Regions from separate parts of the Rhodococcus chondri genome, predicted to be linked through region 1. Evidence: riboswitches for the same ligand, from Rfam matches in the RefSeq annotation. Region 1 holds a riboswitch; the other holds the start of a gene.
The links. A riboswitch is a leader RNA that binds a small molecule or an ion and turns the genes downstream of it on or off. The one in region 1 is predicted to bind cyclic di-AMP.

Region 1 (3,396 bases):
TTCCGAGCGACCCGTCGACGCAGCTGCTCGGCATCGAGATCCAGTTGCCGTCGGCGGTCGTCGACGAGGCAGGTGAGCCGATCGCTCACGCAGTGTGGGCGATCCAGACGTTCTGATCCCCGCGCGTTCCCGCGCGGCAATGAGCCCGCACCCGTGCCACGCCGCTCAACCGACCGGATGAACCATCCGGTCGGTTGAGCGCAGCCGGACGGTGTCAGTGATCGAGCTCGCGGGCGATAGCGCGCATGACCTCGGAGATCCGCTGGCCGTTCTTGCGGTCGGGGTAGCGACCCCGCGCAAGGTCCGGCTGGATGGCCCCTTCGATGATCTTGATCATGTCCTCGATCATGCCGTGCAGCTCGTCGGGTGCCCGTCGTTCGCGCGCCGGCGCCTCACGTCGTCCGCCCTGCTGTCGCACGGTCGGTTGTTCGAGGACGGTGACCTTGAGCGCTTGGGGTCCGCGACGGCCCACGGCCATCCCGAACTCGACTCGCTGACCGGGTTTGAGGCTTTCCACTCCGTCGGGCAGTGCGGAGGACCGCACGTAGACGTCCTCTCCCTCGTCCTGAGACAGGAAGCCGAAGCCCTTCTCGACGTCGTACCACTTCACCTTGCCGGTTGGCACCGCGCTCACCTGCTCCTCGACAGCCGTGCCCGCAGGCACGAGTGGATATGCAAAACAACGCGCCCCAACTCATCTGGAGCGGGACGCGTAGAGGATGCCAGTGTACCCCGCACGCATCTCCTGTCCCCCGACGCACGTGGCCGGTCCGGGCCGGCGGCGACTACCGTGGAACACCGTGGGCACTTCTTCCTCGGATTCCTCGGCGTCGTCACGCCACGAACTGCCGCCGCGTAACGGACTACTGAAAGCGGCCGTCGCCTGCTTCCTGGTCGGCGTCGTCGCGGTGGTCGCGATCTTCCTGACCCCGGTTGTCACGGACGGCACCCCCGGTCTGGTGCTGTATCTGCTGACCCTGGCGTGGCCTCTGGGCTTCGTCCTGGCAATCATGTTCGCGCTTCGGTCCGGACGCAGAGCAAGGAACGGTGAGTCGTCGTGAGAGTGCTGCTCAACATCATCTGGCTCGTCTTCGGCGGGCTGTGGCTGGCGCTGGGTTATTTCGTGGCGGGCCTGATCTGCTTCGTACTCATCATCACGATCCCGTTCGGCATCGCGTCGTTCCGCATCGGCGTGTACGCCTTGTGGCCGTTCGGTAAGACCACTGTGGACAAGCCCACGGCGGGCACGGCGTCGTTGATCGGCAATGTGATCTGGATCATCGTCGCCGGCATCTGGCTCGCGCTCGGTCACGTCCTCACAGCGCTTGCCATGGCCGTGACGATCATCGGGATTCCGCTTGCGATCGCCAACCTGAAAATGATCCCGATCTCGTTGATGCCGCTCGGCAAGGACATCGTCCCCATCGACAGCCGCCCGAGTTACACGTGACCTTCGTCACATAACAGCGGGATAACAAACCGAGCTCGAAACGGGTTTGACCGCTCGGACCCTCGGTTACCTGCGGGTTCGGTCGTGTGTCCTCCGAGGCCCGCTGCGGACGAGAACGAATCGCGCGTTACCAATCAGTGACACTCGGGCGCAGAACCCGTTACCGTCATTTCCGGTCGGACCACCTGGCTCGACCAACCCGGGCCCGCAGCGCCAAATTCCTGTCCCGCGGAACCCGGTTATCCCGACGAACGATCCACGGGACAGGAAACGGGGGACCCAACCGGTCTCCCAGGGAACAGCCCCCACCGGGAAGTTCCCAGGAGGCCCGGGCCGCCGACACGGCGACCCTCGGGGTGAAGCAGGACCGCTCCCACAGAGCGCGAAAGCCGGACTACCTCTTCAGTCCGAACCCGACAGCTGACCTCGTAGGCGCACGGAGAGGAACTCGGAACCGACATGAGCGGACGCCATCGCAAGCCCACCAACACCGGTCGTAACCTCGCGAAGTTCGCGCTGACCGGCGCAGTCCTCGGCGTTACGGGTGTCGCGTTCAGCGGCACGGCCGCTGCCGCCCCCGACTCCGACTGGGACCGCCTCGCACAGTGCGAGTCCGGCGGAAACTGGGCCATCAACACCGGCAACGGCTACCAGGGCGGACTCCAGTTCTCGCCCAGCACCTGGAACGCCTACGGCGGCCAGAATTACGCGCCGACCGCCAACCAGGCCAGCCGCGATCAGCAGATCGCCGTTGCCGAGCGCGTGCTCGCCGGTCAGGGCTGGGGCGCATGGCCCTCCTGCTCCTCGAGCCTCGGCCTGTCCAGCGCACCCGCGCAGCGCAGCGTCGACAGCACGCCGAGCGCCCCCGCGGCGCCCGCACAGTCCGCTCCGGTCACGAGCAACCCGGTGCCGCAGCTCGCCGAGGTGCCCACGGTCACCGTCAAGCCCCAGAGCGCCATCGACGGCTTCGAGCAGGGCGTCAAGGCGCTGCAGGACGCCGGAATCCCCCTCGATCCGAACATCCTCGACGCCGTACGCGCGGCGCTCCCGCAGTAAATCTCCAGCGCAAAGCGGCCCCGCACCGATTCGGTGCGGGGCCTCTTTCCGTTCGTCCGGCTTCTCGCCGAAGCCGGACGATTCGAAGAATCAGCGGTTGATGATGGTCCGGGGATGCATGTACGGAAGGTCGTCCACCGGCAGGGGGAACTCGACGTCCTCGCCGTACGGGGACAGGGGGCCCGAGCGCGTCGACGAGAGCTCGGTCACCGCGTGGTCGCCGTCGGCCAGCTCCGGCCAGCCGCGATCGACATACTGTTTCTTCGAAGTGTCAGCCATGCCGCCCATTTTGGCAGGTGAGTTCGTCGCGGGCTAGCTCAGGTATCTAATCTGGAGCCGATGACCTCCACCACACCCGCTCCGGACTCGGCAGCGGACGCGCTCGCCGACTGGCTTTCCGGCCGCCGCGACACCGAGCTGGCCGCACTGCTGCGCGCACGCCCCGATCTGGTGGTGCCGCCACCCGCCACGATGAGCGTGCTGGCCAACCGGGCGCGGCAACGCGCGTCGGTGTTCCGTGCAGCCGACGAACTCACCACCGCGGACTTCGGGGTCATCGATGCACTGTCCCGCCTCGGTGCCGTCGACACCGCGGCGACCCGCCGCGCCGTGCTCGACTCCCTGTCCGGCCGCATCACCGCGAAGGCGACCGACCGCATTCTCGACCGGCTCCGCGCGCTGCTGCTCGTCTGGGGTCCACCGGACGCCCTGCGCCTCGTCAAGGCCGCCGTCGAAACGGTGCCGTGGCGTGTCGGCCGCGCCGTCGACCCGGACACACCGACCCGCGAGGAGCTCGAGGAGATGCTCACCGACGTCAACCCGACCGCCGCGGGTGCCGCACTCGAATTACTGCGGCACTGCGAAGACCTGATCACCGCGCTCGGGACCGC
Region 2 (3,396 bases), on a different contig from region 1:
AGGGAAGGCTTCGTCGGTGAGAACGATCCACCAGCCGCGTGTGGGGTACTTGGAACGACGGTTGTACGGAGGCGTGTGGGCGGCGAGCAGACGCAATTCGCGTACTCCGGCCTCGAGCCCGTGGGAGCACTCGACATGGTCGATGCGGGTGGTGAGGGCCACCATCTCGCGGAGTCGCGGTCGTGTTTCCGATCCGGTGAAGTAGTTGCGGACGCGGCGGTGGAGGTCCACCGCGGTGCCGACGTAGAGAACCTCGTCGGACGGGCCACGGAACAGGTACACCCCGGGCCGGTGCGGAAGGTGCGCGGCGAGGGAGCGCTTGGCGCGTTGTTCGGCGGTGACCGCGGGGATGTAGTCGCGCAGTTCGGTCAGGCTGTGAACGCCCAGGTTGCCGATTCGTTCGATCAGCGCGTGCAGCACATCCACGGTGGCGCGGGCGTCGTCGAGCGCCCGGTGGGTGGGCTGGGTCGAGACGCGGAACAGCTCCGCGAGTGCGGATAGGCGCACCGACGGCGCTTCGTCGCGGCCGAGCACTCGGCGTGCCAGCTTCACGGTGCACACGACCTGGAATCGCGGCCACGAATGGTCGCAGCGCGTGGCGGCGGCCCGCAGGAATCCCACGTCGAACCCGGCATTGTGGGCGACGAGGACGGAGCCGGCCGCGAACTCGAGGAAAGAGGGGAGCACCTGCTCGATTCGCGGGGCGGCGTAGACCATGGCCGTGGTGATGCCGGTGAGCCGCACGATGTCGGGTGGGATCGAACGTCCGGGGTCGACGAGGGTGGCGAATTCTCCGAGGACTTCGCCGCCGCGGACCTTGACCGCGCCGATCTCGGTGATGGCGTCTTCGCTCGCGCTGCCTCCCGTGGTCTCCAGGTCGACGACGACAAAGGTGGTTTCGCGCAAGGGCGTGTCCAGTTCGTCGAAACTGAGTTGGACACCCGGTCCGTTGTCGGTGGATCTGGGCGACGGCGTCATGTGGGTGAGCCTAGAAAGCGGCACCGACAGCTCCGCGCGAACCCGGCAAAAGCCGCTACGGGCCGGGGAGGGAGACGAGCGTCACATCGAATCGTGGTTTCGCCGGGGAGGGTAGCGGTGGGTGGCGGTCGATCCGCGCGGACGGGGGTGCGCGGCGCCCGTCGTCCGGGCGGCCGTCTCGACGGCTCGGGGCACTCGAATCCGGCCCCTGCCTGGGAAATCGTTCTCGCTCCGTCGCTCACGGAGGGGTAGCCGGGGGCGATGGGGACAGGCCCATCCCCTTCGTCGTTACACGACTGTTATCGGATAGGCCTGCCGCCCGTCCCGAAACGGGTAACCACCCCAAATGGGACAACCCTCACTTGGAGTGTTCGACATCTTCGATGCCGTTTCGTAATCTTCCTGAGACCAAGCGGAGAGTTTGGCGGCCCACCGGGTCGCAGCCGCTCGGCCACCGCCTAATCGGGACACCCACACAGGTGCCCGAGCCGGGGACCCACTTAGTACCTGGGGTGAATCCCCTCGACCGCGTCAGCGGACAGAGGGGTAGGGCTGAATTCTTCCGGCCCGAACCCGTCAGCTAACTCGGTCGGCGGGTAACGGAAGAATTGGAGAACATCCCCTCGTGGTCTCACAGAATCGTATGCGTTCCGTTCGGCGTGCAGTTGTTGTCGGCGCGCTGGCACTCGGCGCAGTTACCGTCTCGACCGGGCCCGCGATGGCGGCACCCGTCAGCATCCCCGGCGTCGGCACCTTCGACCTTCCCGCCGGCGTGACGGTCCCGGCGGAGGTCACCAACCTTCTGCCGCCGGCTCCCCAGGCTCCGCAGGCTGCTCCGGCCGCGGCTCCGGCGCCGTTCACCGCGCCGTACTCCTCGGTCGGTCAGCGCGCCGCCGATGTCGCCCAGAGCAAGATCGGCGCCCCGTATGTCTACGGTGCGGCCGGCCCCAACGCGTTCGACTGCTCCGGTCTCGTCCAGTGGGCGTTCCAGCAGGTGGGCCTGAACGTGCCGCGCACCAGCTACCAGCAGGCGTCCGCGGGCCAGTCGGTGCCGGTCTCGGCCCTGCAGCCCGGCGATGTCGTGTCGTTCTACGGCGGCAGCCACACCGGCATCTACATCGGCAACGGCAACATCGTCCACGCGTCGACCTCGAGCCAGCCGGTCAAGATCGCGCCGCTGAACTCGATGCCGGTCGACGGCGCACGCCGCTTCTGATTTCGAGTCCGATCGGAGCGTCCCGCGTCTGATCGAGGCATCCGCGTGAGGGTGGGTCGGCTTCGTGCCGGCCCACCCTCACGTCGTTACCGGGGTGCCGATCCGTGTTGCTACTGCCGGGTAGACACAAACCTATGCCATTCCGTAACCTGATCGAGATCTTTGGGAAAGGACGCACTCCTCGTGGTTTCCGACAGGACGAAATCGGCTGTTCGCACCGTTCTCGCCGGCACGGTACTTCTCCTCCTCGGCATCACCTCCGCACCCGCAGCGGCGGACCCGGCCGGCGACAGTCCGACGGCACAACTCGAGCACCTCGCGGATCTCTCGCGCCGATCCGAGCAGACGACAGAAGCCATGCACCAGGCCGGAATCGACCTCGACGCGAGAATCGCCGAGCAGCACGCCGCCGAGAGCCGGGCCGTAGCCGACCGGGAGGCGTTGACGGCGGCGCAGACGGAGGTCGCGCGCTTCCGACCGGTCGTCGACAAGCTCGCGCGGGCCAACTACCGCGGGGCGCGTACCAACCGACTGTTCGCCGTTATGGTCAGCGACTCACCGCAGCAGATGCTCGACCAGATGGTGCTGCTCGACGTCCTCGGTGAACAGACCTCCCAGGACGTGCAGAAGTTCCGTGTCGCCACCGCCGCCGCCGCCGAAGCCGCCGCGGCGTCACAGCATTCCGCCGAGGCAGCACGACGTGCGGCAGAGCAGGCCCAGTCTCTGCGTGACGATCTCGAACGGCAACGTGGCGAACTCGACACGCAGATCGAGCGTGTCCTCGACGCATTCGACGCGCTCGGTGACCAGGAGAAGGCCGTCCTCGCCGGAACTCCGTTCCCCCCGGGTCTCGACGCAGAGAAGATCCTGTCGCATCTCGTGCCGGGCACCGGAGGTGGAGCGCTGCGCGCGGCGATGACCCGGATCGGCGACCCCTACGTATGGGGCGCTACCGGCCCGAACCAATTCGATTGCTCGGGGCTCGTGGTGTGGGCGTACAAGCAGACGGGCAAGACGCTTCCGCGGTCGAGCCAAGCTCAGGCCCAGGGCGGGATACCGGTGTCGCGGGAAAATCTGCAACCCGGCGACGTCGTCATCTTCTACAACGACGCATCCCATGTGGGCCTGTATGCCGGCGACGGCAACATCGTGCATGCGTCCACCTTCGGTGTGCCCGTGAAGGTGCAGGCGATGGACAGCTT

Region 2: linked by a shared signal. The riboswitch ahead of Q8814_RS05355 (C40 family peptidase) and the one ahead of Q8814_RS12030 (transglycosylase family protein) in region 1 are both predicted to bind cyclic di-AMP.

The regions. Positions count from the first base shown of each region.
Region 1 is NZ_JAUZMZ010000057.1:20,797-24,192, reverse strand. It holds gene Q8814_RS12050 (DUF2771 domain-containing protein) at 1-116, shown strand, start outside; gene Q8814_RS12045 (cold-shock protein) at 215-625, opposite strand; gene Q8814_RS12040 (hypothetical protein) at 801-1,061, shown strand; gene Q8814_RS12035 (YccF domain-containing protein) at 1,058-1,450, shown strand; cyclic di-AMP (ydaO/yuaA leader) riboswitch at 1,775-1,899, shown strand; gene Q8814_RS12030 (transglycosylase family protein) at 1,910-2,506, shown strand; gene Q8814_RS12025 (hypothetical protein) at 2,597-2,785, opposite strand; gene Q8814_RS12020 (helicase-associated domain-containing protein) at 2,846-3,396, shown strand, end outside.
Region 2 is NZ_JAUZMZ010000018.1:29,759-33,154, reverse strand. It holds gene Q8814_RS05360 (DEDD exonuclease domain-containing protein) at 1-978, opposite strand, end outside; cyclic di-AMP (ydaO/yuaA leader) riboswitch at 1,424-1,588, shown strand; gene Q8814_RS05355 (C40 family peptidase) at 1,604-2,194, shown strand; gene Q8814_RS05350 (C40 family peptidase) at 2,378-3,396, shown strand, end outside.